DNA from 2 places in the Streptomyces sp. SDT5-1 genome. Region 2 is predicted to be linked to the other one. Evidence: riboswitches for the same ligand, from Rfam matches in the RefSeq annotation. Region 2 holds a riboswitch; the other holds the start of a gene.
The links. Region 2 has a riboswitch for cyclic di-AMP ahead of ACTWJ8_RS21045 (M23 family metallopeptidase). Riboswitches for the same ligand answer to the same signal wherever they lie in the genome.

Region 1 (4,269 bases), 510 kb from region 2:
CACGGGACTGCGCGTTCGTCCGGTAGAAGACCGCGACGTCGCCGGCCTGCGCGTCGCCCGCGTCGGTGAGGCGGTCGATCTCGTCGGCGATGAACTGCGCCTCGTCGTGCTCGGTGTCCGCGACGTAGCCCGTGATCTGGGCTCCGGGCCCCTCGTTCGTCCACAGGTTCTTGGGGCGGCGCGACTCGTTGCGCTCGATCACCGCGTTCGCCGCGCTGAGGATCGTCTGCGTGGAGCGGTAGTTCTGCTCCAGGAGGATCGTCTTCGCGTTCGGGTAGTCGTCCTCGAAGTCGAGGATGTTGCGGATCGTGGCGCCGCGGAACGCGTAGATCGACTGGTCCGCGTCACCGACGACGCACAGCTCGGCCGGGTCGGCGTCCTCTCCCTCGGTGGGGCCGACGAGCTCGCGCACCAGGGCGTACTGCGCGTGGTTCGTGTCCTGGTACTCGTCGACGAGGACGTGGCGGAAGCGGCGGCGGTAGTGCTCGGCGACGTCGGGGAACGCGCGCAGCAGGTTCACCGTCGTCATGATCAGGTCGTCGAAGTCCAGCGCGTTCGCCTCGCGCAGGCGGGCCTGGTACATCGCGTAGGCCTGGGCGAGGGTCTTCTCGAAGCCGTCGGCGGCCGTCGCGGCGAAGTCCTCCTCGTCGATCAGCTCGTTCTTGAGGTTGCTGATCTTGGCGCTGAAGGACTTCGGCGGGAACTTCTTCGGGTCGAGGTCCAGGTCGCGGCAGACGAGCGCCATGAGCCGCTTGCTGTCGGCGGCGTCGTAGATCGAGAAGGAGGACGTGAAGCCGAGCTTCTTCGACTCGCGGCGCAGGATGCGGACGCAGGCGCTGTGGAAGGTGGAGACCCACATCGCGTTCGCCCGCGGGCCCACCAGGTCCTCGACGCGCTCCTTCATCTCGCCCGCGGCCTTGTTCGTGAACGTGATCGCGAGGATCTGGCCGGGGTGCACGCCGCGCTCGGCGAGCAGGTACGCGATGCGGTGCGTGAGGACGCGGGTCTTGCCGGATCCGGCGCCCGCGACGATGAGCAGCGGGGTGCCGCCGTGCACCACGGCCGCCTGCTGGTTCTCGTTCAGCCCCTCCAGGAGGGTCGCCGAGTCGAGGACCGGGCGCGGGGCACCGTCCCGGTAGTACGCGTCCCGCTCGGAAGGCGCGCCGAACAGCCCGTCCGGCATCGGCTCCGGGGCCCCGTCGTCGTACTCGGGGTCCGGGGGCGGCGGCGGAGGCTCCTGCTCACCGCTCGGGGAGCCGGGCGCGCCCTTCTGGAGGCCGGTCAGGAAGCTGTCGTCAAAGAGGCTGCTCATCGCTCTACGAGTCTAGGCCGCCCCACTGACAACCCGCGGCTCCCTTCGGAACCTCACCGAAACCGAGCGGCGCAGATCACGAAAATGTATCGGGCATATCGAACATCAACCTTCACAGCAGCCACACGAGTTGGCTACGGTGCAGCCGGGCAGCCCGTCCCCCCGCCCGCGGACGTCGCGGCGAACGGGCAGCCCCCGCCGAGTCCCGTACGCCGAGAGGCAGGGAACCGGGGACCCAACCGACCTTGGGGTGAATCGGTCGCACCGCCCGGCAGCACGGGGTGGTCGACCGTAGGGCAACCTTCCACGCACCACGCCCGAACCCGACAGCTAACCCGGTAGGCGGACGACGGAAGGAGTCGCCTGCCGTGGCGTCGCACCGCAAGCCCCGCAGCCGGTCCCGGATGACCGGCGGCCTCAGAACGACCCCGGCGGTCGGCATCACGACCGCCGCGCTCACCTCCGTGGCGCTGCTCTCCCAGACGGCGCAGGCCGCGCCCGAGCAGCCGTCGTCGAAGCCGCGCCTCGAAGAGGTCAAGAAGCAGGTCGACACCCTGTACCGGCAGGCCGAGGTCGCCACGCAGAAGTACAACGGCGCCAAGGAGCGGACCGCCGCCAAGAAGCAGCAGGTCGACCGGCTCCTCGACGACGTCGCGCGGCGCACCGACCAGATGAACGAGGCCCGCCAGAAGCTCGGCAGGTACGCCGCCGAGCAGTACCGCTCGGGCGGGGTCAGCGACACGGCGACGATGTTCCTCGCGGACGACCCCGAGGACTACTTCTCGCAGCGCCAGCTGATGAACCGGCTGACCGACGAGCAGAAGAAGTCGATCGACGACTATCAGAAGCAGACGCGCGAGACGGCGAAGAAGCGCACCGAGGCGCAGTCGAGCCTCGAGGACCTCACCGATTCGCAGGCCGAGCTGCGGTCCACGAAGGAGACCGTGCAGACGAAGCTCTCCGACGCGCGGCAGCTGCTGTCCAAACTGACCGCGGAGGAGAAGGCGCGGCTCGCCGCGATCGAGAAGGCGAAGGAGGAGGCGGCCCGCAAGAAGGCCGCCGAGCTGGCCGCCGAGCAGAAGGCCGCGGAGGAGGCGAAGCGGAAGGCGGCCGAGGAGGCGCGCGAGCAGGAGCAGTCCTCGGGCTCCTCCTCCGGCTCGTCCTCGGGTTCCGGGTCCTCGTCCGACGGCTCGTACGCCACGAAGGCCGCGCAGGCGCTGGCGTTCGCCAAGGCGCAGGAGGGCAAGCCGTACGTGTGGGGTGCCACGGGCCCGGACTCGTACGACTGCTCGGGGCTCACGCAGGCCGCGTGGAAGTCGGCGGGGATCTCGCTGCCGCGGACGACCTGGGACCAGGTCGAGATCGGCACGACGGTACCGCTCTCCGACATCCAACCCGGTGACCTGGTGTTCTTCTACGACGACATCAGCCACGTGGGCCTCTACCTCGGCGACGGCATGATGATCCACGCGCCGAAGCCGGGCGCGGTCGTGCGCGAGGAGTCGATCTACTACGACGGCACGTCGTCGATCCACAGCGTGGTCCGGCCGGCCTGACGTCCGTACGCGAAAGGGCCCGGCGATTGCCGGGCCCTTCGTACGTGCGCGGTGGCTCAGGTCCAGAGCACCGCGATGAAGATGTTGGCGACGGTGAGCGCGCCGACCGTGATGAACAGGCCCTTCTCCGCCTTCTCCTCATCCCGCTTCACATAGACGATGCCGAGGATCACGATCAGGATCGCGAGCTTCACGCCGATCTTGATGTTGTTGACGGTGCTGCCGTCCGCCTGGTTGAGACCGACCAGGGCGACGCCGGTCACCAGCATGGTCAGGGCGCCGTGCAGCATCGCCTTGTTGAAGCGGGCCGCGCCCTCCTTCATCGCCGACATCTGCGTGAGGAAGCCGCCGAGCAGCGAGGCGATGCCGATGATGTGCAGGCCGACGAAGAGGTGGATGAGTACGTCCATGGCCCGGAGCCTAACGGGGCAGCCGCGGCCTCCGACGGGCACCCCTTTGGCACCGACTCGTCCCTCTTGTGGTCACTCTCCATCATCATCCGCAACAATCGGACCAGTTGCGAACAATCCGTCACCAACCCGTTACGCCGAGGTTTAGCGTCCTTCCTCAGGTGACCGGCTCCCCACCGCCGCCCGGGCCAGGGGCGGCAGTCGGACACCACCGCCGAGAAAGGTCCGGCGGCGACCCGCTCCCCCTGTGCGGGCCGCCGCCGGACGCGCGACAGGCGGCCGTACGACTCGGCCGGCCGCCCAAGGAGGACCTCGTGCCGGCAGCACACCGCAAGCCCCGTCCGCGCCCGCTCAGCGGCGGCACGGCCCGCACCGCGGCCACCCTCGCCCTCGCCTCCGCGGCCACCGCCACCGCGTTCGACGGCGGCGCGGCGCACGCGGAGCCACGGCTCAGCCCCGAGCAGGTGCGTGCGAAGGTCGACCGGCTCTACCAGGAGGCCGAGGTCGCCACCCAGAAGTACAACGGCGCGAAGGAGCAGGCGGACGGGGCGCGGAAGAAGGTGGACGCCCTCCAGGACGAGGCGTCGCGGCGCACGGAGGCGCTCAACGCGCAGCGCGCGAAGCTGGGCTCGGTGGCCGCGTCCGAGTACCGCACCGGCGGCCTCGACCCGTCCCTCCAGCTCCTCCTCTCCTCCTCCCCCGACACTTACCTCGACAGGGCGTCCGCCACCGAGCGGCTCGGCGCGCGGCAGGCCGCCGCCGTCGGCCGGGTCCGGGACGAACTGCGCGAGATCGACCAGCTGCGCGCCGACGCCGAGGACACGCTCGACGGGATGCGCGCGAAGAAGGCGGAGCTGGAGGACGCCAAGAAGAAGGTGAAGCGAAAACTCGAGGAGGCCCGCCGCCTCCTCGCCCGCCTCACCCCGTCGGAACGCGACACGGCACCGCAGAGCGAGCACGCCTCACGCTCGGCCGAACGCTCCGACCTCGC
Region 2 (4,269 bases):
GCCCGTCACGTTCCCCACCCGTACGGCCCACCCCTGCTCGCCGCGGCGTCCCCGTGCGGGAACTCTTGGTGAGACGCCGGAAGCGGGCAGGGACGCGGCAGGAGACGACTGGTGGGGCAGCGAGAAGGAGGCAGAGGGGGGAGACGGGGGCGGCGCGAGGCCGAGGCGGCCCCCACCCGGATCTTCGTCCGGCTGCTGCCCTTGCTGCTCGTGATCGGCGGCGCGGTCTACGAGTACTTCACGCCCGCCGGTTACTCCGGCGCCCCGCTGTTCAGCGCGGCCCCGCTGGTGGCCGCCCCGTTCTTCTCGCTCTGCACGACGATCCTGACCGGCGCGGTGTCGATCGGCGCGATCGTCGCGGTGCATCTGTACTTCTGGACCAACATGGGGGTCGCGTTCGTCACCGAGATCGTCACCGTGGCCACCGTCTGCCTGCTGGCCTGTCTGCTCAACCGGATCGTGCGGCGCAGCTACGAGCAGCTGGCCTCCGCCCGCGAGATCGCGCAGGCGGCCCAGCTCGCGGTGCTGCCCGAACCGCCCCGGCGGATCGGCGGGTTCGTGGTCGCGGCGCGCTACGAGGCGGCGCAGGCCGACGCGTTCATCGGCGGTGATCTGTACGCGGTCCAGGACACCCCGCACGGCATCCGGATCATCGTCGGCGACGTACGGGGCAAGGGCATGGGCGCGGTCGCCGCGGTCGCGGTGGTGATCGGAGCGTTCCGGGAGGCCGCCGAGCAGGAGGGCTCGCTGGAGGCGGTCGCACAGCGCCTCGAGCGGGCGCTGGCCAGGGAGGGCGGCCGGCGCAGGGGCATCGACGACTTCGAGGGCTTCACGACCGCGGTGCTGGCCGAGATCCCGCACGGCACCGAGCGGGTACGGGTCCTCAACCGCGGTCATCCGGCGCCGCTGCTGCTGCTCGGCGACGGCACCGTGCGCGAGCTGTACCCGTGTCAGGAGGCGCTGCCGCTCGGCATGAGCGAGCTCGGCAGCTGGCCCGACCGGGGGATCGAGGCGGAGTTCCCGTCCGCGGCGACGCTGCTGCTCTACACCGACGGGCTCTCGGAGGCGCGGGACCCGGGCGGCCGCTTCTACGATCCGGCGGACCGGCTGTCGGGGCGGCTCTTCCCGGGGCCCGACGAGCTGCTCGGGGCGCTCGTGACGGAGGTGCGGGCGCACACCGGGGGCGGTTCGACGGACGACATGGCGCTGCTCGCCGTTCGGCGTGCCTGACCGTCCATGATCGTTGTTACCAAAGGTAGCCGACCGTAGTCGAACGGCGCCGCTCCGCATAACAATTGACGCACTGTCAGAGGGTTGGGTGAGGCGGATGTGGGAACGACCCCCGTTCAACTCGCCCGGTTATGACCGTTCTTGATCCGATAAGTCCTGGCCAGAGTCGTGAACGATCAGTGGGAAGCGCTTGGAATTACTGTCTGCTGTCTATTAACGTTCGATAACGCAGCGCGGTCGTCCCAGCCGTCACAAGCGACGGCTCCGTGCGCACACGCTCAATCCCGAAAGGGAGCCGGGGAACCACCAACTTGGGGTGAATCGGGCGCTCTTCCTGTCCCAGGAGACGTTCGTAGGAGACCTTCCTGCTCCGAACCCGTCAGCTAACCCGGTAGGCGAGAAGGAAGGAAAGGAGAGCGCCCCCGTGGCGTCGAACCGGCCTGCCCCCGACTTCTTCTACGGCCCCGAAGACGACTTCACCGTCGAGCAGGAGCCCTGGGAGGAGTGGAACCCCACCGAGGAGTCCGTCGCTCCCGTCCGCGGCCGGCACCGGGTGGCCCGCCGCCGCGGCGGATTCGCCCGCAGCTCCACGGTCCTCGGCGTCGGTGTCGTCGCCGCAGTCGGCGCGGGCGGCATCGCCACCGCGCAGGGCGGCAAGCCGCCGGTCCACATCTCCATGCCCGACCTGTCGGCGGTCAAGGACTCGCTGCCCGCGGCGAAGTCGCTGCCGGGCGTGGGCTCGCTGATGTCCGACGGTTCGGACTCCGACTCCGGCTCCGGCGCCACGGCCTCCCCGCTGAGCGGCGCCGGTATCACTCAGGCCGACGCCGCCGAGGGGCAGACCGGCGCCGGAGAGGCGCTGCGCGCCCGCATCATGCAGCAGGCCGAGACGCAGCAGGACGCGGCCGACGCCACCGCGAAGCAGGAGGCCGAGGAGGCCGCGGCCCAGAAGGCCGCCGCCGAGGCCGCCGCCAAGCGGGAGGCCGCCGACGCCAAGGCCGCCGCCGAGAAGAAGAAGGCCGAGGAGGAGGCCCGCCGCAAGGCGGAGGAGGAGCGGCTGCGCAAGCTGGCCGCCAGCTTCAAGCTCCCGGTCGCCTCGTACACGCTCTCCGGCACCTTCGGCCAGCCCGGCTCCATGTGGTCCTCCGGGTACCACACGGGCCTCGACTTCGCGGCCTCCACGGGCACGCCGATCCGCGCCATCCACTCCGGTACGGTCACGGAGGCTGGCTGGGCGGGCGCGTACGGGTACCGCACGGTGCTCACCCTCGACGACGGCACCGAGCTGTGGTTCTGCCACCAGTCCTCGATCAACGTCAGCGCGGGCCAGAAGGTCTCCACCGGCGACGTCATCGGCCGCGTGGGCGCCACGGGCAATGTGACCGGGCCGCACCTCCACCTGGAGGTCCACCCCGACGGCCAGTCCACCGGCGTCGACCCGGCGGCCTGGCTGCGCGAAAAGGGCCTGACCCCCTGAACCGGTGAGCCCCGGCGGCCCTGGCGCTGACCCCCCGACGTCAGGGCTGCCGGTTTGCCCCTTCTTGGCGGGATTTCCGGCGTGATCGCGGAATACCGTATTCCGTACGGGTGTTGGAACAGGGCATGACTTCCTCTCGCTCTCTGCGCAAGCTCGGCACCTCCGACCTCGAGGTCTTCCCGCTCTCCCTCGGGGGCAACGTGTTCGGCTGGACCGCCGACGACGCCACGTCCTTCGAGGTGCTCGACGCGTACGTCGCCGCGGGCGGCAACTTCATCGACACCGCCGACGTGTACTCGGCGTGGGTGGACGGCAACAAGGGCGGCGAGTCGGAGACCGTCATCGGCAAGTGGCTCGCCTCGCGCGGCCGCCGCGACGACCTCGTCATCGCCACCAAGGGCGGCCAGCACCCCGAGTACCAGGGCCTGTCCGCGGCGAACATCAAGGCCGCCGTCGACGCCTCCCTCAAGCGCCTCGGCACCGACCACATCGACCTGTACTACACGCACTACGACCGCCCGGACGTGCCGGTCGAGGAGATCATCGGCGGGCTCGACGCGGTGGTGAAGGCCGGCAAGGTGCGGCACATCGCCGCGTCCAACATCTCCGCCGAGCGTCTCCAGGAGTCCCTCGACTTCTCCGAGCGCGAGGGCCTCGCCCGCTACGTCGCGCTCCAGCCGCACTACAACCTCGTCTCCCGCGACACGTACGAGGGCGCGCTCCAGGACGTCGCCGCCCGCGCGGGCCTCGGGGCCGTGCCGTACTACGCGCTCGCCGCCGGCTTCCTGACTGGCAAGTACCGGCCGGGCGTGACCGTCGACAGCGCGCGGGCCGCCGGTGCGGGCAAGCACCTGGAGACCGAGCGCGGGCGGAACGTCCTGGCGGCGCTCGACGACATCGCCCGCGCCCACGACGCCGAGATCGCCACGGTCGCCCTCGCCTGGCTGGCCGCGCAGCCCACGGTGGCCGCGCCGATCGCCTCCGCGCGGATCGTCGACCAGCTGCCCGCGCTGCTCGCGGTGGCGGACCTGGAGCTGACGCGGGCCGAGCTCGACCGCCTGACGGCCGCCTCCGCCTGAGCCCGCGGGACCGGCCGGTTCAGTACCGGTACGGGTTGTACGGCGTGTACGCGGGGCTGTGGGGCACCACGGGGCCCGCGTACATGGCGGGCAGCCACATCGGCGCCGCGATCTGCGAGCCGTACGCGAGCGCCGGCCGCGCGTAGTCCCGGCGCTCCCACAGCGCGTCGAGCAGCTCCCGCTCCCGTACGACGAAGTCCGCGCCCGCCCTGCCCCTGCGGCCGCGGTGGCGAAGGAGCGCGAGGGACGTCGCGTACGCCTCGTACTCGGCGACGGCGGTGGCGGCCGGCCTGCCGCCGTAGTGCGTGGCGAAGTCGCGGGCCAGGCGCCGCGCCTTCAGCGAGCCCAGTGCGAACGGCTCGGGCGGCGTCAGCCAGCCCGCGGCGACGTAGGCCGGCAGCTCCTGGCGGACCGTGCGCAGCTCGCGCTGGCGCAGATACACCGACAGCCAGGTGACCACGCCGAACACCGGCACCATGAACG

Region 1: another riboswitch for cyclic di-AMP. It lies ahead of ACTWJ8_RS23545 (NlpC/P60 family protein); the one in region 2 lies ahead of ACTWJ8_RS21045 (M23 family metallopeptidase).

The regions. Positions count from the first base shown of each region.
Region 1 covers NZ_CM125963.1:5,073,399-5,077,667, reverse strand. The annotation lists gene pcrA (DNA helicase PcrA) at 1-1,312, opposite strand, end outside; cyclic di-AMP (ydaO/yuaA leader) riboswitch at 1,499-1,672, shown strand; gene ACTWJ8_RS23545 (NlpC/P60 family protein) at 1,681-2,868, shown strand; gene ACTWJ8_RS23540 (hypothetical protein) at 2,925-3,278, opposite strand; gene ACTWJ8_RS23535 (C40 family peptidase) at 3,593-4,269, shown strand, end outside.
Region 2 covers NZ_CM125963.1:4,559,634-4,563,902, forward strand. The annotation lists gene ACTWJ8_RS21040 (PP2C family protein-serine/threonine phosphatase) at 112-1,230, shown strand; cyclic di-AMP (ydaO/yuaA leader) riboswitch at 1,496-1,643, shown strand; gene ACTWJ8_RS21045 (M23 family metallopeptidase) at 1,655-2,707, shown strand; gene ACTWJ8_RS21050 (aldo/keto reductase) at 2,833-3,786, shown strand; gene ACTWJ8_RS21055 (PrsW family intramembrane metalloprotease) at 3,806-4,269, opposite strand, start outside.